2 regions of the Eisenbergiella sp. OF01-20 genome follow, and region 1 is predicted to be linked to the other one. Evidence: a T-box and tRNA genes for the amino acid it is inferred to sense, from the RefSeq annotation. Region 1 holds a T-box; the other holds one or more tRNA genes.

Region 1 (6,216 bases):
AATTTTCTCCAAGAGCATATGATATCAGGTTGGTAACGGCCATGATCCAGAACCCCATAATATCGGCAATGCAAAAAGTAAAAAAGAACCGGCCGTTCCTGTCCTTAGCCATATAAAAGAAATAGAAGAAGCTGGGAAGGGTGCAGGTGAGGATAAAATATTTTCCCATCCATATAACTCCCATTTTCAGTACAAGAAGCATATTGAATACAATTAGCCCGCCCATACAGATCAGATTCAGACGGAAAGATTTCTTCCCGGGAAATCGGGATTCATATAGCTGGCTGAATATAAACAGAATATTTATTAAACTCCATAGTATGGAAAGATCTCTATAATTCATGTCGGTTACCGCCGTATCCTTTGCTGAGAATAAAATCAATGTAAAGCTTTTTTATTGCCGTGTAGTTTTTCCTTGAGATAGGGATTAAAACGGAATTTTTCATGGTAAAATCCTTATCCTGCAGGCTGATAACATAATTCATGTTAAGCAGAAAAGCCTTGTGGGGTTTAATGAAGAAAGTAAACTCCGTGAGAGGTTTTACGATCTCATCAAAATTACTTCTCATAGTAATACTGGTATAAATGCTGTTATCCTCCATATTCACCTCAATCATATGGTTCAGATATTCGATGTACATAATCCGTTCGCATTCCAGTCTCACGATTCCTGTTTTGGTTTTTAGAAGGAAATATCCGGTATCGTTTTCTTTCAGATGGGAAAGAGCGTCCGACAGGACAGGGAAGAGCGTTTCCCTTGTCACCGGCTTTACCAGATATTGAAAAGCAAAGACATGAAAAGCATCCAAGGCATAATCCGGGGAAGTGGAAAGATAGATTACCAGGGCGGAAGGACTGGATTTATGGATTTCCCGTCCAAGATCGATACCGTTATATCCCGGCATCAGGATATCCAGCAGATAGATATGGTAAGCGGCTTCCGTGGACAGGGAAGCCAACAGCTGGGCAGAAGAAGAAAATTCCCTTACCTGAAAGGCTGCATTGGTCTTTCTTTCCATGAAAGACAGGAGAAAAGCTTTGGTGGTCCGTGCGTCCTTTCTGTTATCGTCACATATTGCAATCCGAATCATAGTTTCCGTATATCTCCTCTAGTTTTTTGATTCTGCCATGGCAGTGTCAATGTAATCGTCCACACTGACAATGTATATACCTGCAGAGATACAGGTTAGCCTTCCTTCCACGGTATAACAGATACCGCATACGAAATCCATGAATCGCTGCCTTGTATCTGTGTCAAGATAGTTTAAGTTCAGGATTACCGTTTCACCCAGCAGCAGCTTTTCCCCTACAGATACAATTTGTGAATGCCGGGTGGGGATGATAACCATAATTTCCCGGTTCGCCATTTTTTTCATATGAAGTTCCAATTCCTTTTTAGAAAGATATTCCTGGAAGTCCACAATTTTACAATGATTTTCCTGTACAGCCATAACCATTTCATCCTTCCTGCTTTCCTGTCCTGTCGTAAATGGAACGGAATAAAAAACATGATATGTCAAAAATACATCATGTTGTATACAAAGTATAAATTGGCCTTGATTAGAATATATTGATTGTAATGTTTGTTTTTTATTATAGAAAGTTACTGATAAAAAAGCAATAATTTCACTTAACCGGACAGCTTTTACACTTTAATTGACGTGAAAATGTATAATGAGTAACAGTTCATACGGGTCTGAAAATGGTTGACAAATAAGAAAAGGCCCCATATAATGAATCATAATTTCATAGCCTAAAATGCATGGAAGGGAAGAGTAGGTTACCGGAGCTTTTACAGAGAATCCGCGTTGGTGAGAGCGGAGGGAGTGAGGGCAATTGAACATGGTCCCGGAGCTGCGCACCGAAAACCGGCTGGTTCAGGCTGCGACGGATTCACCCGTTACCGTGATAGACTATCGATGAATCATTTCTCGTCCGTAGTTGATAAGGCCTGTGCCGTGAGGGACAGGTGAATTGGGGTGGTAACACGAAGCGATGCTCTCGTCCCCGAAAAATTATTTTTTCGGAGAGGAGGGATTTTTTTTGCCTGTAAACAGCGGATTTTGCGATCTGCGTTATCACAACAAATAAGAAATGAGGAATGTAAGATGAGAAATATAGTAATTGGAGGAGCCTGGCCATATGCCAACGGCTCTCTGCATATCGGCCATATTGCAGCCCTGCTTCCGGGGGATGTCCTGGCCCGTTACCACAGGGCGGCAGGAGATAAGGTCTGCTTTGTTTCGGGAAGTGACTGTCATGGGACACCGGTGGCGATCCGGGCCAGACAGGAAGGCAAAACGCCGGAAGAAATCAGCGGGTTTTATCACCGGGAATTTGAAGAATGCTTCCGTAAGCTGGGATTCAGCTATGATTATTACGGCAGAACCTCCTCCGACGTCCATAAGGAATTTGTTAAGGAATTTCACAGGAAGCTGTATGATAGTCCCTATGTCTACGAGAAGGAAGTGCCCCAGGCCTTTTGCGTAAGCTGTGGTTCTTTTCTGGCGGACCGGTTCGTGACCGGGAGCTGCCCGGAATGCGGAGGGGAAGCGAGAGGGGATCAATGTGACTCGTGCGGCGCGGTGCTGGAGGCGGAAACTCTGATAAACCCGGTCTGTGCGATCTGCGGTTCCGCAATTTCCTTCCGGAGCAGCAGGCATCTGTTCATCGCGTTAAGCCGTCTGGAGCAGGAACTGAGAGATTACGTGGAAAGCCATGGAAACTGGAGGAAGAATGCACTGGCTTTTTCAGGGAAGTATCTCAGCGAGGGCTTGCGGGACAGGGCACTTACCCGGGATCTGGACTGGGGAATTGAGGTTCCCCGTGAAGGCTATGAAACCAAGAAAATTTATATTTGGGCAGAAAATGTGCTGGGCTATTTATCCTCCGGCAAGGAAGCACTGAGAGACAGGCCGGAGGAGTTCAGGAAGCTTTGGAAGACGGATAAGAAGAGCGGGCAGCAGGAATCTCCCGATTGTCCGGTAAGGCACTATTATGTGCATGGGAAGGATAACATTCCTTTTCACACCATCATTCTCCCTTCCCTTTTGCTGGCTAACGGAGAGGGCTGGCATCTGCCGGATGAAATCCTGTCAAGTGAATATCTGACGCTGGAAGGGAAAAAGATTTCCACAAGCCATAACTATGCCGTATGGGTTAAGGATATCACAGACCGATATGACAGTGATTCCCTGCGGTATTATCTGCTTGCCAACGGACCGGAAAAGAAGGACGCTGATTTTTCATGGCGGGAATTCATCAACAGCCATAACGGGGAACTGCTTGGCGCATACGGGAATTTTGTGAACCGTACGCTGGTATTTATACAAAAGTACCTGGGAGGTTGTGTACCGCGGGGAATAGCGGACGGGGAACTGGAGACAGAGACAACAAAACTGTATGGCAGGACGGCGGAGTTGATTGAAAAAGGGCTGCTTAAGGAGGCTGTGGATGAAATATTCGGCCTGGTGAGGAAGGCAAATAAATATTTTGATTCCCGGCAGCCCTGGATTACCCGTGACACCGATACCGGGGACTGTTGCAATACGCTGTTTACCTGTGTCCAGGTCATTGCCGATCTGGCGGTGCTGTTATACCCCTTCCTCCCCTTTTCTTCCGCGAAAATCTGCGGCTGGCTGCAGCTGTCACCGGACTGGAAAAAACAGCAGGTGGAGCCGGGGTACCGGCTTCCCGAAATCGGAATTTTATTTCAGCGTCTGGATAAAAAGCTTGCGGAAGAAGAAAGTGCCAGGCTGGATAAAGCCTGTACGTATTTATGATTGCGCGGCATGAATTTTGGAAGAGGGGATAACCCCAAGCCGGTCAGAAACAGGGCTATATTGAACAGAAAAGGCAAATTAATTATATGATGAAAAAAATAGTACATGCTTTTATTATATGCCTTTTTTCCGGCATGATAATTACTGCATGTGGAAAATCAAAAGAAATAAAATATTGTGAGAGTACGAGTCTGTTTGGGGCTTCATTGCCGGAAGCTTGTGAACTGTTGGGGATAGACGTTGATTCTGAGAATTACTCAGAAAAGATGATGGGAGGACGTAACTTTAAAATATATACGCCTGAGGAGTTATATACAATTAATGGTTATAAAACTTCGGTAGATCTATATTTTCTCCAACTGCAAGCCCCGGATGGACAGGAAATGGGTTTAGCGATAATACGTTTTTCATTTGAAGATTTAATTAGCTTGGATGAGTTCGCGGACTACCTTGAGGAACACTATACACTACAAAATAAATACGGTGGAAAATCAGAAATAGGATGGCAGGGGGAATATTATTTTGATCTGAATAAATCCGATAAATTTGTAAAAGTTTATACGGAATTATTTGATTTTAAGCCTCTGGCACCAATATGGATTTTACAGCTAAATCAGGTGAAGGGAAACCATACGGAATTAATGCTCCTTTGTGAAGAAGCTGCAATTTACCGTTATATTGATTCGTTCAATTAGAAAGATAAAGAAAAAGCTATTGCAGATCTGGCGGCTCAGCTCTTTGCAATAGCTTTTTTCGTTCCATCCCCGTCAGCTTCCCCCGCCCTTACAGGGAACGCCTGTCGAATTTCTCTTCACAGTATTTACACCGGTAAATCTCTTTCTTTTCATCAGAGAGTACAAAGATATGAGGCAGACCCTGTTCAATAGATGTTATGCATCTGGGATTTTTACAATGGATGACATTTTTAATTTCTTTAGGAAGTATTAGTTCTTTCTTTTCAACAATTTCCCCGTTCTTAATAATATTTACGGTGATATTGTGGTCGATGAATGCCAGGACATCCAGATCCATCCTGTCCACATCACATTCCACCTTCAAAATATCTTTTTTTCCCATTTTATTGCTTCTGGCGTTTTTGATGATAGCCACCGTACAATCCAGCTTGTCCAGCTGTAAATGACGGTATATGGACAGACTGGTTCCGGCTTTTATATGATCCAGAACAAAACCTTCTTCTATTTTTCCAACATTTAACATAAGATTACCTTTCCGCCCGGTAAGCGGGCTGTTCGTGTAGTGAGCGCAAGGATGGCCTGTAAAAAGCGGCATCCGCTGTCTGGCTGCGGCATTGTGTCAGGAATCAACTGTGATCCCCAGCAGTGTGAGAATCAGGGCCATACGCACGTAAACACCGTATTGGGCCTGCTTAAAGTATACGGCTCTCGGATCGTCGTCCACATCCACGGATATTTCGTTTACCCTGGGAAGAGGATGGAGCACCAGCATATCCTTCGGGGCCAGGTTCATCTTGGCCTTATCCAGTATATAGAAATCCTTCAGGCGGACATAATCCTCTTCATTGAAGAAACGTTCCTTCTGCACCCTGGTCATATAGAGGATGTCCAGCCGGGGCATAATTTCTTCCAGCTGCATGACCTCTTCATAAGGAATGTTTTTATCCTTCAGCATTTCCGTGATATAATCCGGCACGCGAAGCTCTTCCGGGGATATAAAGATGAAACGCACATCATCATAACGGACGAGGGCATTGATCAGGGAATGTACGGTGCGGCCGAATTTCAGGTCGCCGCAGAGACCTATGGTGAGCTGGTTCAGACGCCCCTTCAGTGTGCGGATGGTCATCAAATCCGTCAGCGTCTGGGTGGGATGCTGGTGGCCGCCGTCGCCGGCGTTGATAACCGGAATCCCGGAAACGGAAGCGGCAACCATGGGGGCACCCTCTTTGGGATGACGCATGGCGCAGATGTCTGCATAACAGGAAATAATCCGGATGGTATCGGCCACGCTTTCTCCCTTGGTAGCGGAAGAACTGGCGGCATCGGAAAAGCCCAGGACATTGCCCCCCAGATTCAGCATGGCGGCTTCAAAGCTGAGCCTGGTCCGGGTGCTCGGCTCATAAAAGCAGGTGGCCAGTTTTTTCCCTTCACAGGCGTGGGCATATTTAGGCATGTTGACTTCGATATCCCTGGCAGTCTCAAAGAGCCTGTCCAGTTCCTCAGCGGAAAAGTCCAGGGGATTCATTAAATGTCTCATGTTAGTACGGTCTCCTTTCTGTGAAAACATGGAAGTTCAGGATGTTTTTGGGCAAGCGGCCGAAGGACCGGCAGCAGTCGTCACGGTCAGATACCCCGCAGCGGACTGCGGGGTATCTGACTTTAGAAAATCGAAGAGAAAATAAAATTCCCTTCGATTTATATTCTATGTACCATATGAACTTAAGAATATTCCGTTG
Region 2 (6,216 bases), on a different contig from region 1:
CTCATTTGCCTAATAGAATAAGAGCCGTTCGTGAGGCTTTAAAGCTGTCACAACGGGAATTTGGCGAGAAGCTGGGTGTCAGCCGTGATGTAATAAGCAACTTGGAATATGATCGCGTAAAACCGAAGGAACTTCTGCTCCGCCATATTTGTCAACTGTATAGAGTGAACCCATATTGGCTGGAAAGCGGCGAAGGTGAAATGTTTGACAGCGACCCTGCCGACGTGGCAAAAGTTGACGAAGCGTTGTCCATATTCAAAACCTTACGCCCTGAATTTCAAGATTACGCTTTGGATCAGATAAGAAAACTGGCAGAACTTCAGGAAAAGAATTAGCTATCAATTTGCCATGGGATGATATGATTCTGGTGCCCATGCGGCTGGTAATTCCAAAAACGAAAAAGGGTGGGTATATAGATAATGGGATATAAAATGAATATACTATCTCAGATATGAATGAACGCTTAATTGCGTAACAGCATCCCGCATTATGGGACACGAAGAAGATGTAAGACAAAGTTATTATAAATATGATACCGCTGCGGCTGGTTTTGTCAAGTATAATGTGTAATTTTTATGCCTTTTGTGTTACTGTTCATTTTCCGCTGAACCAACGGGTATTTTTTTCTTTGACATCGAAAGAGCGGATCCTTTATTATCATTCCTTATGTATTGCTCCGCAGCTCTGCAATTAATGTGGCCAAAATTCCCGGAAATATTTGCTTCCTCTCCTTGTATCAACCAATTTGCGGCAATGGTGTATTGAACACTCTTAAAGGAAAATTCCGGGAATCTCATTACTCCTGGCACTTTCCACTCTGCTGTCTGGAAAATTCCCTAAAAAAGAGTCATACAATACAATTTTATATTGGAGAATGGCTGGGAAGTATCACAAGCCGTTTTTTATGGGTTTTGAAACCCTTACAGAAGGTTCTATCTTCTCCGGCTGTATAAGATATGGACATGAAAAAAGCGTAATTACAAGAATTACGCTCCGGCCGGTCCTTCCATAATATAATGAATAAGGTATTAATTCATGTTGTTTTAAGACCTACACTGCAGCTTCCATCCTCATTCCGCAAAATCCCATGAAATGCTTTCGCCGAATCCCAGGGTAACCTTCTTTTCTTTTCCATTCATACAGAGCAGGAAGGTCCTTTGCCGATCCAGCAGATTTTTTACTGATAAGCTGCTGCCGTTCATTTCATATTCCAGGGCATAACATTCCGCTTCCAGCCTCACCTTGCCGGGCCTGTTCAGCATTGGGGCAATCTTTACATCCACATCCAGATCAGGCTGTACCCCAAGATATCCGCGGATCAGGTTCCAGATGAATACACAGGGATATTCATAATAATGGGCGGCTCCATGCCAGTTCTTATCATCCTGATAGAAAATATGATTCATATCATAACGTTCCCCCATCAGATAACCGTCCAGCTTTGCCTGTCTGCAGACAGCCAGAAGCTGCCGCTCAAGCATATCCTTCCTTCCCAGGGACTCCCAGAAGGCAAAATCCCAGCACCAATATCTTCCTGCCGCACACAGGTCATAAGGCAAACCGATTTCCGAATCGGTATAGTCCTGTATCCTTGCGGATAAAAAGGTGGGAAAGCGCTGGAATTCATCAAAGCATTCTTCCAAAAGCTTCTGCACGGCTTTTTCCTGCCCCGCATCCGCATAACCAAACAGCAGAGGAAGTTCGTTTGCCAACAGATGGATATGATCGTGTGTGATACCACATCTGTCCACCCAGTCAATAAAACGTCCGTTTTCACGATCCCAGAAGCCTCCGGGAAGATCCGCCGTCATAGCCCGGGCCAGTTTCCTTTCCAGCTCCAGATACTTCTTTTCTTTTTCGGAATCCCCGGCTCTTCTTTCCAAATCTGCCATACGTCTCATGGCATCCGCCGCCAGAGCGGCTGACATACATTCCCTTCCGTCCTTGATGATTTGATCTTCATAGTAAACATCGGACCAGAGACGCCCCTGCCTGTCCATACAGTCCTCCACCAGCGACAGGGAATTTTCAAGCCCTTCCTTATGATTCAAAAACCAGTCCCAGTCTCCGGAGGCCGCCACATACAGCCATGCGGATTCAATGATTTCCACATTGCCGGTGATGAGGAACATCACCGCATTGGTCTGCCGATCCTTACTGCTTCTCCTCACATGGTATTCCCTGACACCGTCAGGCTGCAGAGAACAGGGATCCCGGTACAATTGTTCCGGATCCTCCGCCATCAGCTTTAACTGCAGCTCCAGCATCCGCCGGATCAGTCCCAGTTCAAAGGTATCCCCCATGGCTGCCCGGCCTTTGATTTGGAATTCATGATCCACATCGGGATAGGTTCCTGCATATACTTCTTTTTGAAGTGTGCTCACAACATAACCGTCCCGTACCGGATAGCCTGCCCCGGCCGTTCGTTCTGCAACAGAGGGAAGAAGTGTCTTCCAGTAAAATTGATAAACGGCTTCTTCAAACTCCTGCCCATTTTCAAACTCCAGGATCATAGCATTTCCCATCATGTCACAATGGGGAATTCCCGGATAGAAGGAAAGGCTGATTTCTTCTTCCGTGCCGTCAAACAGGATCTCCGCCCTGTGGTGCTTCTCATCTGCCGCGACCCGAAACGGGCGTTTGGCAGTGATGCGGCAGGCTTTATTGTTCTCCGATTCCTGTGAGGGGAGAATGAAGCATTCCTCCACTACAGGATTTTCACAGTCACAGTCATAAGTATGCTTCAGGAACAATTCTCCGTTTTCCTTCACCAGGTAATAGAGGATTGGTTTTGCCGCTTCGTAAATAATCTCTTTTTTCCACATTTTTTTTCGCTTCCCCATTCTGCAGGTTCCAATAGTATTCTTTATCTGATACTTTTCCGCATCCGGCCCACGTTGTTTTGATGATTCCCCGCTGTACTCACAGGCCTGTATTGTTGCCATTGTACCATAAGGTATATCCTTTTTCTACACAAAGGATGCCGGAAAAAACACGCCCTTTCCGTCCTTCTGCTCCGAACCGGAATGGATCCGGGCGGCCAGGAATAACCTTCTATTGTAAAATTGACCCTACTCAATTGTATTCCGGTTACTGCAATAAAAAACAGCAGAAATCCCCCAACAGGGCATTTCCGCTGTACTTAACATAGTAGCGAGAGGGGGACTTGAACCCTCGACACCACGGGTATGAACCGTGTGCTCTAGCCAGCTGAGCTATCTCGCCGAAATATATGGGACCTATAGGGCTCGAACCTATGACCCTCTGCTTGTAAGGCAGATGCTCTCCCAGCTGAGCTAAGATCCCATAATCAAACAAGTTTTGAAGTGTTTTGACCGCACCCGTAACCTGCTTGATTAGTATACAAAAAATGGGACAACTTGTCAACACATTTTTTGAAACTTTTTTCCAGTATGAAATTATCGGTTTATACTATTTATTTTTGCCAGTACCTTTGTCCCATAAGGGGGCAGCTCCAGTTTCCCTTCTGCTTCTTTTCCTTCAAACAAATCCAGGAATACTTCCTTCAGACAGATTTCCGCAGTTTCCTCCAGGTAGTTCATCACAAAGAAATACCGGCTTCCGTCCGCACTTTCCCTTACTGTCAGTTCGCAGCCCTCCGGAAGGGTGAGGATATCCCCATATGGCTGTGCAACTCCCAATTTTTCCAGGAATACACGGGCCGTGTGCTCATGAAAGGCGCCTCCGAAATAATAAACACGTCCTTTCCCTTTTGTATTGCTGATAAGGGCTGGTGTTCCGGCATAATAGCTGGAAACGTATCTTGCTTCCACCCTGGCCTGCTCCGTAAGGGGTTCCAGCAAATCATTGAAAATACAGGCTTCGATCTGCACGCCGTCCCAATCCGCATAAACCGTACCGTCCGCCGGGGACACGAAGGTGTATTCGGGGATATCCGTACCGGTAAGGGGCTGCAGCAGCCCGGGAAGCCTGCTCATCACGCATTTTCCGGTTTCATCCTTGTAACCGGTGCGGCATCCCAGTACAAGGCAGCCTCCCTGCTCCACATAGGCCGTCAGTTTTTCTGCCATTTCACTGGTTACTATGGTGGCATGGGGATAAAAAAGCACCTTATACCGGAACAAGTCCTCAGCCCGCATATGATCCAGATAACAGAAATCAAAAGGCGTATGGGTTTTCTGACAGGCGGCAAATAAGGACTTGCTGCTCTCTCTGTCCACTCTTTGATGCCACATATCCAGGCCGGCATCCCAAAGGTTATCATAATCCTTCACAATACCTACCTCGGCCCGGTAATGGGATCCGGTCACAGGCTCCAGCGCACCGACCATTTTATGTATCTGCTTTACTTCTGCCAGACGTCTGTTGTCCCTGCCGGAATAATCCAGAATCCCGTGCCAGTAGATTTCCGTCCCCATCGTACAGGTACGCCAGCGGAAGTAGCTCACATAGTCCGCCCCATGGCCGATGCTCTGCATGGTCCAAAGGGTCATCTGTCCCGGTTTAGGAGTAGGAGCCTCCATACGGGTATTCCAGCCGTTTGCCCCGGACTGCTGCTCCATGATGCCGAACACAGGGGATACGGCTCTTGCCTCCGCCAGGTTCCTGCTCCATTTCCTGTCCCGCAGACCGTCCTTCTCCGACTCGTAGGAATCCAGGCAGTAGGCAAAATTGGGATAGGAATCATAGGTGATGAAATCCAGGCTTTCTTCTGTCATGCGGTGGTTGTCCAGGTTGCCGAACAGACCGTTGGTGGTGATAAAATCACCGGGCTTCACATATTTTTTCAGGATATCACTCTGCATTTTTGCAAAAAAGCAGGTGCTGTCGGACACAAATCTGACATAATCCAGGACTTCATGAGGATTGGTTGCATTACTTGGTGTCGGGCGGGGAACATAGATCTCTTCCCAATCCGTATAGGTCTGGTTCCAGAAAACGGTTCCCCACGCTTCATTGAGCGCATCCAGCGTATGGTATTTTTTCTTCAGGAACACGCGGAAAGCTATCGTGTCACTCTCCGAATAGAATTCATTTTTTTCACAGTTGAGTTCATTGTCAATCTGCCAGCCGATAATAGCAGGGTGGGGTGCATAGTGGGCGGCGGATTTTTCCACGATCCGTGTAACCAGCTCCTGGTATTTGGGAGAATTGTAATTATAGTGGCGTCTGCAGCCATGACGGTAAAGGACGCCGTCCATATTGGCGTTAAGTACTTCCGGATATTTGTTCGTTAACCAGGCGGGAGGTGTGGCGCTGGGCGTACAGAAGATAACCTTCATGCCGGCCTTTTCCGCTTTTTCCAGAAAACGGTCAAAAAATCCGTAGGTAAATTCCCCTTCCCGGGGTTCGATTTTACTCCAGGCAAATTCCGCTATACGGATTACCTCAATCCCGTTTTCCAGCATACGCTGCAGATCCTCTTCCCACATTTCCTCCGGCCAGTGCTCGGGGTAATAGCAGGTTCCCAATGTAATTTTGTCAAGCTTCATACTTCGTTCCATTCCTTTTTCCTCCTTGTTTTGCGGAGCAAAATGCGAGTCCTCTGACGAGCAGAGGAATTTTCCTCCTTGATTCCCTTGTTTACTTCATTCCATTCCTTTTGCGCCAGACAGGCTTTAATCCAGTTTTTTTACGGATTCCCCTTTCACCAGCTTCACCGGTGACCCTGATATATATTTTACTTTTTTCCCCTCCAGCATATCCAGCAGGACGTTCACGCACTTTGCCCCCTGTTTTTCCGGAAACAGCCCTACCGAGGTGAGACAGGGATCCTGGTATTTTCTGGCGGAGCTGCCGTCTATACCTATCAGGGAAATATCCCGGGGCACCCGGATTCCCAATGCATGGAACCGTTTGCACATGCCAAGGGCAAATTCATCGTTAAAAGCCACCACGGCTGTGGCGTCAATTTTTCGTTCCACAAACAACTGGGCCGCCAGCTCTCCTTTTCCGAAGAAATCCTCTTCCAGCAGACGCATACCGTTTTCCGGTTCCTCTTCTTCCAGAAAGGCAAGGATACGGCTGTCCCCGGCAAGATCTTCCCTATGTATACCAATATAGTAATCCTTCATCCTGTCTCCGTACACCTCTTCCATGAGAGAACAGAAGGCCAGACGCCTGACATCCGTACACCGGAACGGATAAGGCATTGCCAGGGCCAGACGTCTGTGGCCATTGGCCCGAAGTTCCTTAACCGCAAGCTCCATCACCTTTTCCATATCGATTTCCACG

The links. A T-box is a leader RNA that pairs with one kind of tRNA and senses whether it is charged. The one in region 1 lies ahead of metG (methionine--tRNA ligase), so its partner is inferred to be a tRNA-Met.
Region 2: it encodes a tRNA-Met, which carries the amino acid that the T-box ahead of metG (methionine--tRNA ligase) is inferred to sense. The anticodon was not compared.

The regions. Positions count from the first base shown of each region.
Region 1 covers NZ_QUES01000005.1:208,731-214,946, reverse strand. The annotation lists gene DXA36_RS09525 (GHKL domain-containing protein) at 1-343, opposite strand, end outside; gene DXA36_RS09520 (LytR/AlgR family response regulator transcription factor) at 333-1,091, opposite strand; gene sepF (cell division protein SepF) at 1,110-1,451, opposite strand; T-box leader at 1,755-2,012, shown strand; gene metG (methionine--tRNA ligase) at 2,109-3,782, shown strand; gene DXA36_RS09505 (hypothetical protein) at 3,869-4,477, shown strand; gene DXA36_RS09500 (aspartate carbamoyltransferase regulatory subunit) at 4,566-5,000, opposite strand; gene pyrB (aspartate carbamoyltransferase) at 5,097-6,017, opposite strand.
Region 2 covers NZ_QUES01000015.1:72,376-78,591, forward strand. The annotation lists gene DXA36_RS17660 (helix-turn-helix domain-containing protein) at 6-335, shown strand; gene DXA36_RS17670 (hypothetical protein) at 1,071-2,825, opposite strand; tRNA gene DXA36_RS17675 (tRNA-Met) at 3,152-3,225, opposite strand; tRNA gene DXA36_RS17680 (tRNA-Val) at 3,234-3,306, opposite strand; gene DXA36_RS17685 (beta-galactosidase) at 3,420-5,486, opposite strand; gene DXA36_RS17690 (LacI family DNA-binding transcriptional regulator) at 5,601-6,216, opposite strand, start outside.